DNA from 2 places in the Neobacillus sp. GCM10027624 genome. Region 1 is predicted to be linked to the other one. Evidence: riboswitches for the same ligand, from Rfam matches in the RefSeq annotation. Region 1 holds a riboswitch; the other holds the start of a gene.
The links. Region 1 has a riboswitch for cyclic di-AMP ahead of ACFQZ9_RS02480 (hypothetical protein). Riboswitches for the same ligand answer to the same signal wherever they lie in the genome.
Positions count from the first base shown of each region.

Region 2: linked by a shared signal. The riboswitch ahead of ACFQZ9_RS08520 (potassium channel family protein) and the one ahead of ACFQZ9_RS02480 (hypothetical protein) in region 1 are both predicted to bind cyclic di-AMP.

Region 1 covers NZ_JBHTHD010000002.1:516,276-519,702, reverse strand. Annotated here, with positions in the region: gene ACFQZ9_RS02485 (cation:proton antiporter) at 26-1,264, opposite strand; cyclic di-AMP (ydaO/yuaA leader) riboswitch at 1,491-1,633, shown strand; gene ACFQZ9_RS02480 (hypothetical protein) at 1,956-2,375, shown strand; gene ACFQZ9_RS02475 (potassium channel family protein) at 2,600-3,256, shown strand; gene ACFQZ9_RS02470 (TrkH family potassium uptake protein) at 3,330-3,427, shown strand, end outside.
Region 2 covers NZ_JBHTHD010000003.1:721,461-724,887, reverse strand. Annotated here, with positions in the region: gene ACFQZ9_RS08530 (divalent metal cation transporter) at 1-253, shown strand, start outside; gene ACFQZ9_RS08525 (sulfite oxidase) at 301-1,356, opposite strand; cyclic di-AMP (ydaO/yuaA leader) riboswitch at 1,494-1,674, shown strand; gene ACFQZ9_RS08520 (potassium channel family protein) at 1,831-2,505, shown strand; gene ACFQZ9_RS08515 (hypothetical protein) at 2,563-3,427, opposite strand, start outside.

The DNA.
Region 1 (3,427 bases):
AAATGAGTAAAAATCATTAAATACTTTATACAGGTTTTAAAGTAATTCCTAACTTTTTGGCTACAAATCCTGTGGTACTTGCTTGAATTAGAATGGTGACTAATATAGCGATAAAAGTAACAGAAGCAATTTGGTTTGCATAATCAACTTTTGCTGCAACAATCATCCCGGAAAGAGCGGCAGGAATAACACCTGTTTCACGAACCCAGAACATAAACACAATTTCATTCCATTTCCATTTTGCCTTGCGATCAGGCAATGTACATAGGAGGACTGCTAGAGGTCTTGCAATAAACATAAAGACGAGTACAACCAAAATTCCTTGTAACCAAAACTGGCCTAAAGTATGAAAATCTACCTGGGTACCTAACAGCATAAAAATAAGTGTTCTCATAATTAAGGTCAAGGTACCGGAAAATGCAAAAACCGTTGAGTCGGTTTCTTCTGCAATATGTAACCTAAAAAGTTGTGGGTTTCCTGAGATAAGACCTGCAGTGAATGTAGCCATAAAGCCGCTGGCTTGAATAAATCCTGCTACTAAATAAGAGCTTATGGATACAAGCAAGCTAACTACAATGCTGTATTTTTTTAAAAAGCCAAAGCGGTGTTCTGAGGTTAACAGAATACCGATAAAACCAATCACTGCTCCAACTAATATTCCACCACCGGCTTCTCGAAAAAAACTCCATATGCTCGAAGAAATGGATAATTCTGTATGTCCCATTATAACCCCAAGTAAGGTAAACGTTAAAATAGATCCTGTTGCATCGTTAAAAGCAGACTCACTTTCAACTGTTCGTCTCACCTTCTCTTGAATGGCTATTTGTTTAAATACCGGCATCAAAGTGGCCGGATCTGTGGATGCAATAACCGAAGCTAGAAGAAGGGCGTAAAGAATGGGTATATCTAATAAATAGAAAGCGGTAACAGCCACAACGGCAGCCGTAATGATCACTCCTAATATAGATAAAAGAGAAACCGTAACCCAAACTTTTTTAAGTACTGAAAAGTGTATTGCAATGCCTCCTTCAAACAGAATTAATATCGATCCCAATACAATGATAAATTGGTAGGAAACAGAGTCATTGGGAACTGTAATCAAATTGAAGACGGATGGTCCAATTAAAATCCCTACAATCATAAACAGGGCTACGTCAGGAATTTTAATTCTTTCGGAAAGTTTAATAGCGATTAATCCAAAAAGAAAAACCATGGTGATCATGTATAGTTCACGTTGAACAAAATGCATTACACTGGCTTCCATGTGATCTCTCCGTTCTCTTTTTTTTTCATGATTATAGGTTGTTCCTTATGCAGTTCATCTATGAATACATTTAATTAAAATTGAATGAATACCAAAATCATGAGTAATTTAAAGAAAATGTTGAATTTTATTAGAAAAATGAGCAAATGATAGGTTATTTAATAAAATATACCTCTTTACAGCTTTTTCAAATGGAGCTAAAATGACCTCATATTGAACATCTAATTAAATAGTTCGGCCTAATCTCGACATTTGGGAACGGAGGAACCAATTTTTGGGGGTTAATTCTATTACTGTAGAAAGGATGAGAATATTCTCTTTCGCCATCCTACCCGTCAGCTAACTTCGTCGGCTAAAGCGAAGGAGGTCTGTGACCGCCTATTCAGGGGGCTTTTTTGTTTCATTGGACAAATTGAAGCATAGGAGCAGCTTGAAGTTAAAGTAGGTCTTTTTTTTGTGCCTATTTTTGAGAAAGATACATGGGAGACGGAACACTAAGAGAGCAAAGTTGCTGGCTAGGTGTTAAGTAGACAAATGTTACTTTTTCGCCTATGTAATGGAAGTACATTTTTTTTTGGCTTTCTGTTAATTCAGATCTATGCCGGGAATATATGGTTTTGTTCCATCTTGGGAAAAAGTAAATATTGGTCTATTTTTTTTGTGAATAAATACAAAACGGGTGATGATACGGATGTTGAATGGCTATATGATGAAAATGAATCTAGTTGTACCAAAAGCAACTATCCAGCTTGACAAAAAAGTTTATGGGGTTGGTACTAATATAAACGGTTCCATTGAGCTTAAGGGTGGTCTTATTAAAAATAAAGTGAAAAGGTATGATATTGATTTAATTAAAAAAGATCCAAATTCTCATGAAGAAGAAACAATCAATAGCCATACGGTTTTATTTTCTTATTCTAGTTTACCTAATAAATCAGAAACCATTCCTTTTACATTTTATATCCCTGAGAGTATTCGAAAAGATAGGGGATCTCTTCTTTATACTTTAATAATAAGGATTGTTTTAGCCAACTCTAAAAGTATTACACAATGCCTTCCAATTATGATCAATAATGAAAATGGTTTTAAAGAAATGGATGAGGCATATTAAATCCACCTGTGGGTGGCTTTTTTTTTTGAATAATTAATTAAGAAAATATTACATGAGGCATCTATAATTTTCCTTGGCTAATTTGTGAATGACAGCAGATTTTAAAGATAAGTCAAGGAATAAAATTCAGAATGTACATATACAAACTGGAACCAACTTATTGAGTGGTATTTTTTATTGGATTACATTAATTAGTTTTAGGAGATACAGCAGGAGGTTTTAAGATGCAAAAACAATATGCAGTCATTGGAATGGGCAGGTTTGGTTCAAGTGTTGCTGCTGCCTTATTTAAAGAAGGAAATGAAGTACTAGCTATTGATAAAAAGGAAGAAAACATTGAGGATAATCAGGACTCCGTCACACATGCAGTTATAGGGGATACGACCGATGTATCGACCCTAAAAAATGTAGGGATACGAAATTTTGATACTGTCATTGTAGCGATTGGCGATGATCTTCAAGCAAGCATTTTATCCGTACTCCTACTTAAAGAATTAGGAGTTAAGCATGTTGTGGCAAAGGCTATAAATAAAAGTCATGGACAAGTTTTGGATAAAGTAGGAGCGGATCGTGTGATTTATCCTGAGAAAGACATGGGAGAAAGGCTTGCACATCAGTTAATGTCATCTCCAAACGTTTTAAATTTCATTGAACTGGCAGATGACTATAGTATTGAAGAAATTAAAGTACCTGCAAGTATGAATGGACAAAACCTCCGCGAAATCAATATGAGGGCAAATTATAATATAACCGTCATCGGCATAAAAAATAAAAATAAAATTGATATCTTGCCAAATCCGGAAACCCCGCTAAAATCGGATGACATCTTGATTGTAATTGGAGAAAATGAAGACTTACAGAAATTCTCCCATATCAGTTAATTAAATTAATAAAAAAATGGATAAAGCAATTTTGAACAGGTTAGTGGAAAACCTTAATAAAGGGGGATAAAAGGTGGGTGCCTTTAAACGAAAAGGTGATCTAATTAAATTACATCCTGCCCAAATTCTTGTTATAGGGTTTGGCAGTCTTATATTAGCTGGTACTCTCCT
Region 2 (3,427 bases), on a different contig from region 1:
ATTGGTTACGATGCTTCCAACCTTTATTATCGTTGCTATCGGGGTTGACCCAACAAGGACACTTGTCATCAGTCAGGTGGTTCTAAGTATTGTTCTACCTTGTCCGATTATTGCGCTCATCTACTTCACCCAGAAGAAGGAATTAATGGGTGTGTTAACGAATAAACGAATAACTACGATTCTATCAACGATTTTTGCTATCGTGATTTTAGGGTTAAACTGCTGGTTAATTGTTCAGACATTTTTTGGATAAAAGTAAAGCACACAGTTTGTGTGCTTTTTTACTTTCTTATTTGTCCATTATTCAATTTTCACCTTAATCGTATCGATTGCATTATAACCATACCCCTTACGGTTCCACACCGCTTCCTTTGGCTGCTCGCCGCCTTCTAATTCCAGAGCCCTCGAAAGGATGGTGTACTCTCCTTTTTCAAGCACCTCCCACTTATATTCCCAACGAACCCAAGCATACTTTTCCGGTGATTGCACCAAATCAGCAAGGCTCCAAGTCATCCCCCCGTCTACACTCACTTCAATTTTCGTGATCAACCCTCTCCCAGTCCAGGCAATTCCTGCAATAATATGAACTCCTGTATTAAGAATTTGCCGGTCCATTGGCTGTTGAATCGTTGAGTTTATTTTCATTGTTGTCACCGGTAATTTTCCCTCATCTGAATCCTTTTTGGGGTAATAGACATAATCAACCGCCTGAAAAGGGCCTTTAAATTCATGGTCAATCACGGTGATCTTTTTAATCCATTTTACCGAGGCCATCGCATACCATTCCGGGACAATTAACCTCAGAGGAAACCCGTGCTTAAAAGGAATCGGCTTTCCATTATACTCATAGGCAATTAAGGTATCGGTATGCAGTGCTTTTTCAATCGGCAAACTCCTACTAAAATAAGTAAGTTCGTTCAAGTCTGTTCGTATGCCAAAGTCATATCCCTCAAAAACTACTTCTCTAGCTGTTTCCATTACACCCGTGTACCCGAGCAATGTTCTTAATGAGACACCCTTCCAGATACCTTGACTGATTGCCCCTTTTTGCCACTGCTCGCCAAATACTTTTGGTTTAAAAAATCCCCTCTTATTCCCCGCGCATTCAAGTACAGTCTTTACTGTTTTGGATGGCAATACTTGAATTTCCTGCAGTGAAAATGTTCTATGATAATGTACAGAGCCATCAACATGAAACCAATAAAAGGAAGATACAAAATTCGGGTAAGAAAAATGGTTTCTCCGATAAAACAGATTTTCACGCACAAAATCTTTATGGATAAAATGAATTGGTGTTTCTTGATTCTCGGGGTCTATGTTTCTCGTAATCAAATATGGTTTTTGTGATTTTTGCATAAATCTCCTCTCTAAAAATAAAATTTTTTACTTCATTCATATGAAAAAATCCACAAAAAAGAAGACCTAACGAATGAGTTTACTTTAGAGTATTTACAAATTCAAATAGAGGGAGTAAGATATGATTCGTAATTTAATTTTTTGAATCGCTGAGTTCCAATTGGGAACGGGGGAACCATCATTGAAAAGTCTTACAAAAACTTTTCTATGGGGTGAATCTTAAAAAGATATTTCTATTCTGATGCTTGTCTTTTTAAGTAGGGTGACTCTTACATCCGAATCCGTCAGCTAACCTCGTAAGCGTACTGAAGAGATATCATTTAAATCGTGCAAGCAGCATGTTTATTTCATGATGCCCAAAAGCCGCCACGAGGAGATTTCTCTCTTCCGTGGCTTTTTTATTTTTTAGGTGGTTTATGAAAAAACCTACACTATCAAACTTTTAAATAATGTTTTTCGGGAGAGGTCTTACATATGACTAAACAGTTTGCAGTAATCGGGATGGGCCGCTTTGGTTCGAGTCTTTCAGCTGAGTTATTTAAAGAAGGTGCTGAAGTTTTAGTTATTGATAAAAACGAGAAAAGGATTCAAGAAAATTCAGATTTCTCAACACATGCAGTAGTTGCAGACACAACAGATGAGAGGGTAATAAAAGAGCTGGGTCTTCGAAACATGGATGTGGTTGTGGTAGCCATAGGAGACGATATTCAAGCAAGTATTTTAACTGTCATGATTTTAAAAGAATTAGGGGCCATACAAGTTATAGCAAAGGCTGTTACAAATCAGCATGCAAAAGTTCTTACTCAGGTCGGGGCTGATCGGGTCGTTTTACCTGAACGAGAAACAGGCATCCGAATTGCTAAGAATCTTTTGTCACCTAATGTCCTTGATTTTATTGAACTATCCGATGAATATAAAATAGAAGAAATTGTTGCCTCTTCATTCATGATAGGAAAAAGCCTTCGTGAATTGGATATTCGGGCAAAATACCAATTAAGTGTTATCGCCATTAAAAGTGACGGAAAGATGAACATCTCACCATTTCCAGATGATAAGATCAATCCTGGTGATACTCTTGTTGTCCTTGGTGAAAAGAAACTTTTAAAGAAATTTGAAACGAAAACTGAAAAAGCACTTTTTATCATATAAAAAAGGAAAAAGAGCTAGGATCGCTTAAAAACAATTGATCCGCAAGCTCTTTTTTTACTAAATAATTCCCCTGATTTGATTACCATTTTCCATAAGCTTAGCCGTATTTTCCTCGTACAAACCTAGTGCCCATTCCCGAATTCGGTCTGAACTTAATTTCTCCCATTTTTCTAAACTAGGAATCTCCTCTACTCCAAATGCAAGTTCCGATAATCTTTTTAAAATGACCAAAGAAGAATAGGAATGCGGTAGAAACGGATCATTTTTCTTTTCATAAAAAAATTTATTTATAAGTTTAAATGAATTTGGTTCGTAAATTAATTCAACCAGCTTTGCACGGTATTCTAAATCCTTAGCCTGAAGATGAGGGAAACGGGAAAAATCACTGAAATGCTGGGCCTCGTGCTTCAAATAACTGATTTGAAATTCTCTGCATTCATGATTCTCCTTCTTATGCTCCGGACGATCCGCTACATAGTAAAGTCCATCTGGTTTTGCCCAGCCACCTGCGAATTTTTCACCAAATGTAGCATAATGGGCCCAGCTTTGTAAAATAAAATCTGACAAAAAATAAACCGTTACTTTTTGGGTATGGTGTGGCAGTTCGACTGTAAAATTTTCTTTATCAGTTGTTTTCCAAATATATGGGCCCCTATATGGCGGTGTTACCCCACCAACAAACTCATACCCTTTTTCTTTAAATTGGATCGATAATTGCTTCTCCAATCGGTCCAATTCCTCATCTTGTTGATGACCATAAATTAAATCCGAAAGTGAACGCCTTAGTCGATTTTCTGAATAAATCACACTTTTATGCGTTAACACCGACCTGAAGTATTCGAAATAGACAGAAAGAACCTTTTGGATCCACGGATCCTCTGATTTAAAACGATCATTCGGATTTTCACTAAAAAAACGTTGA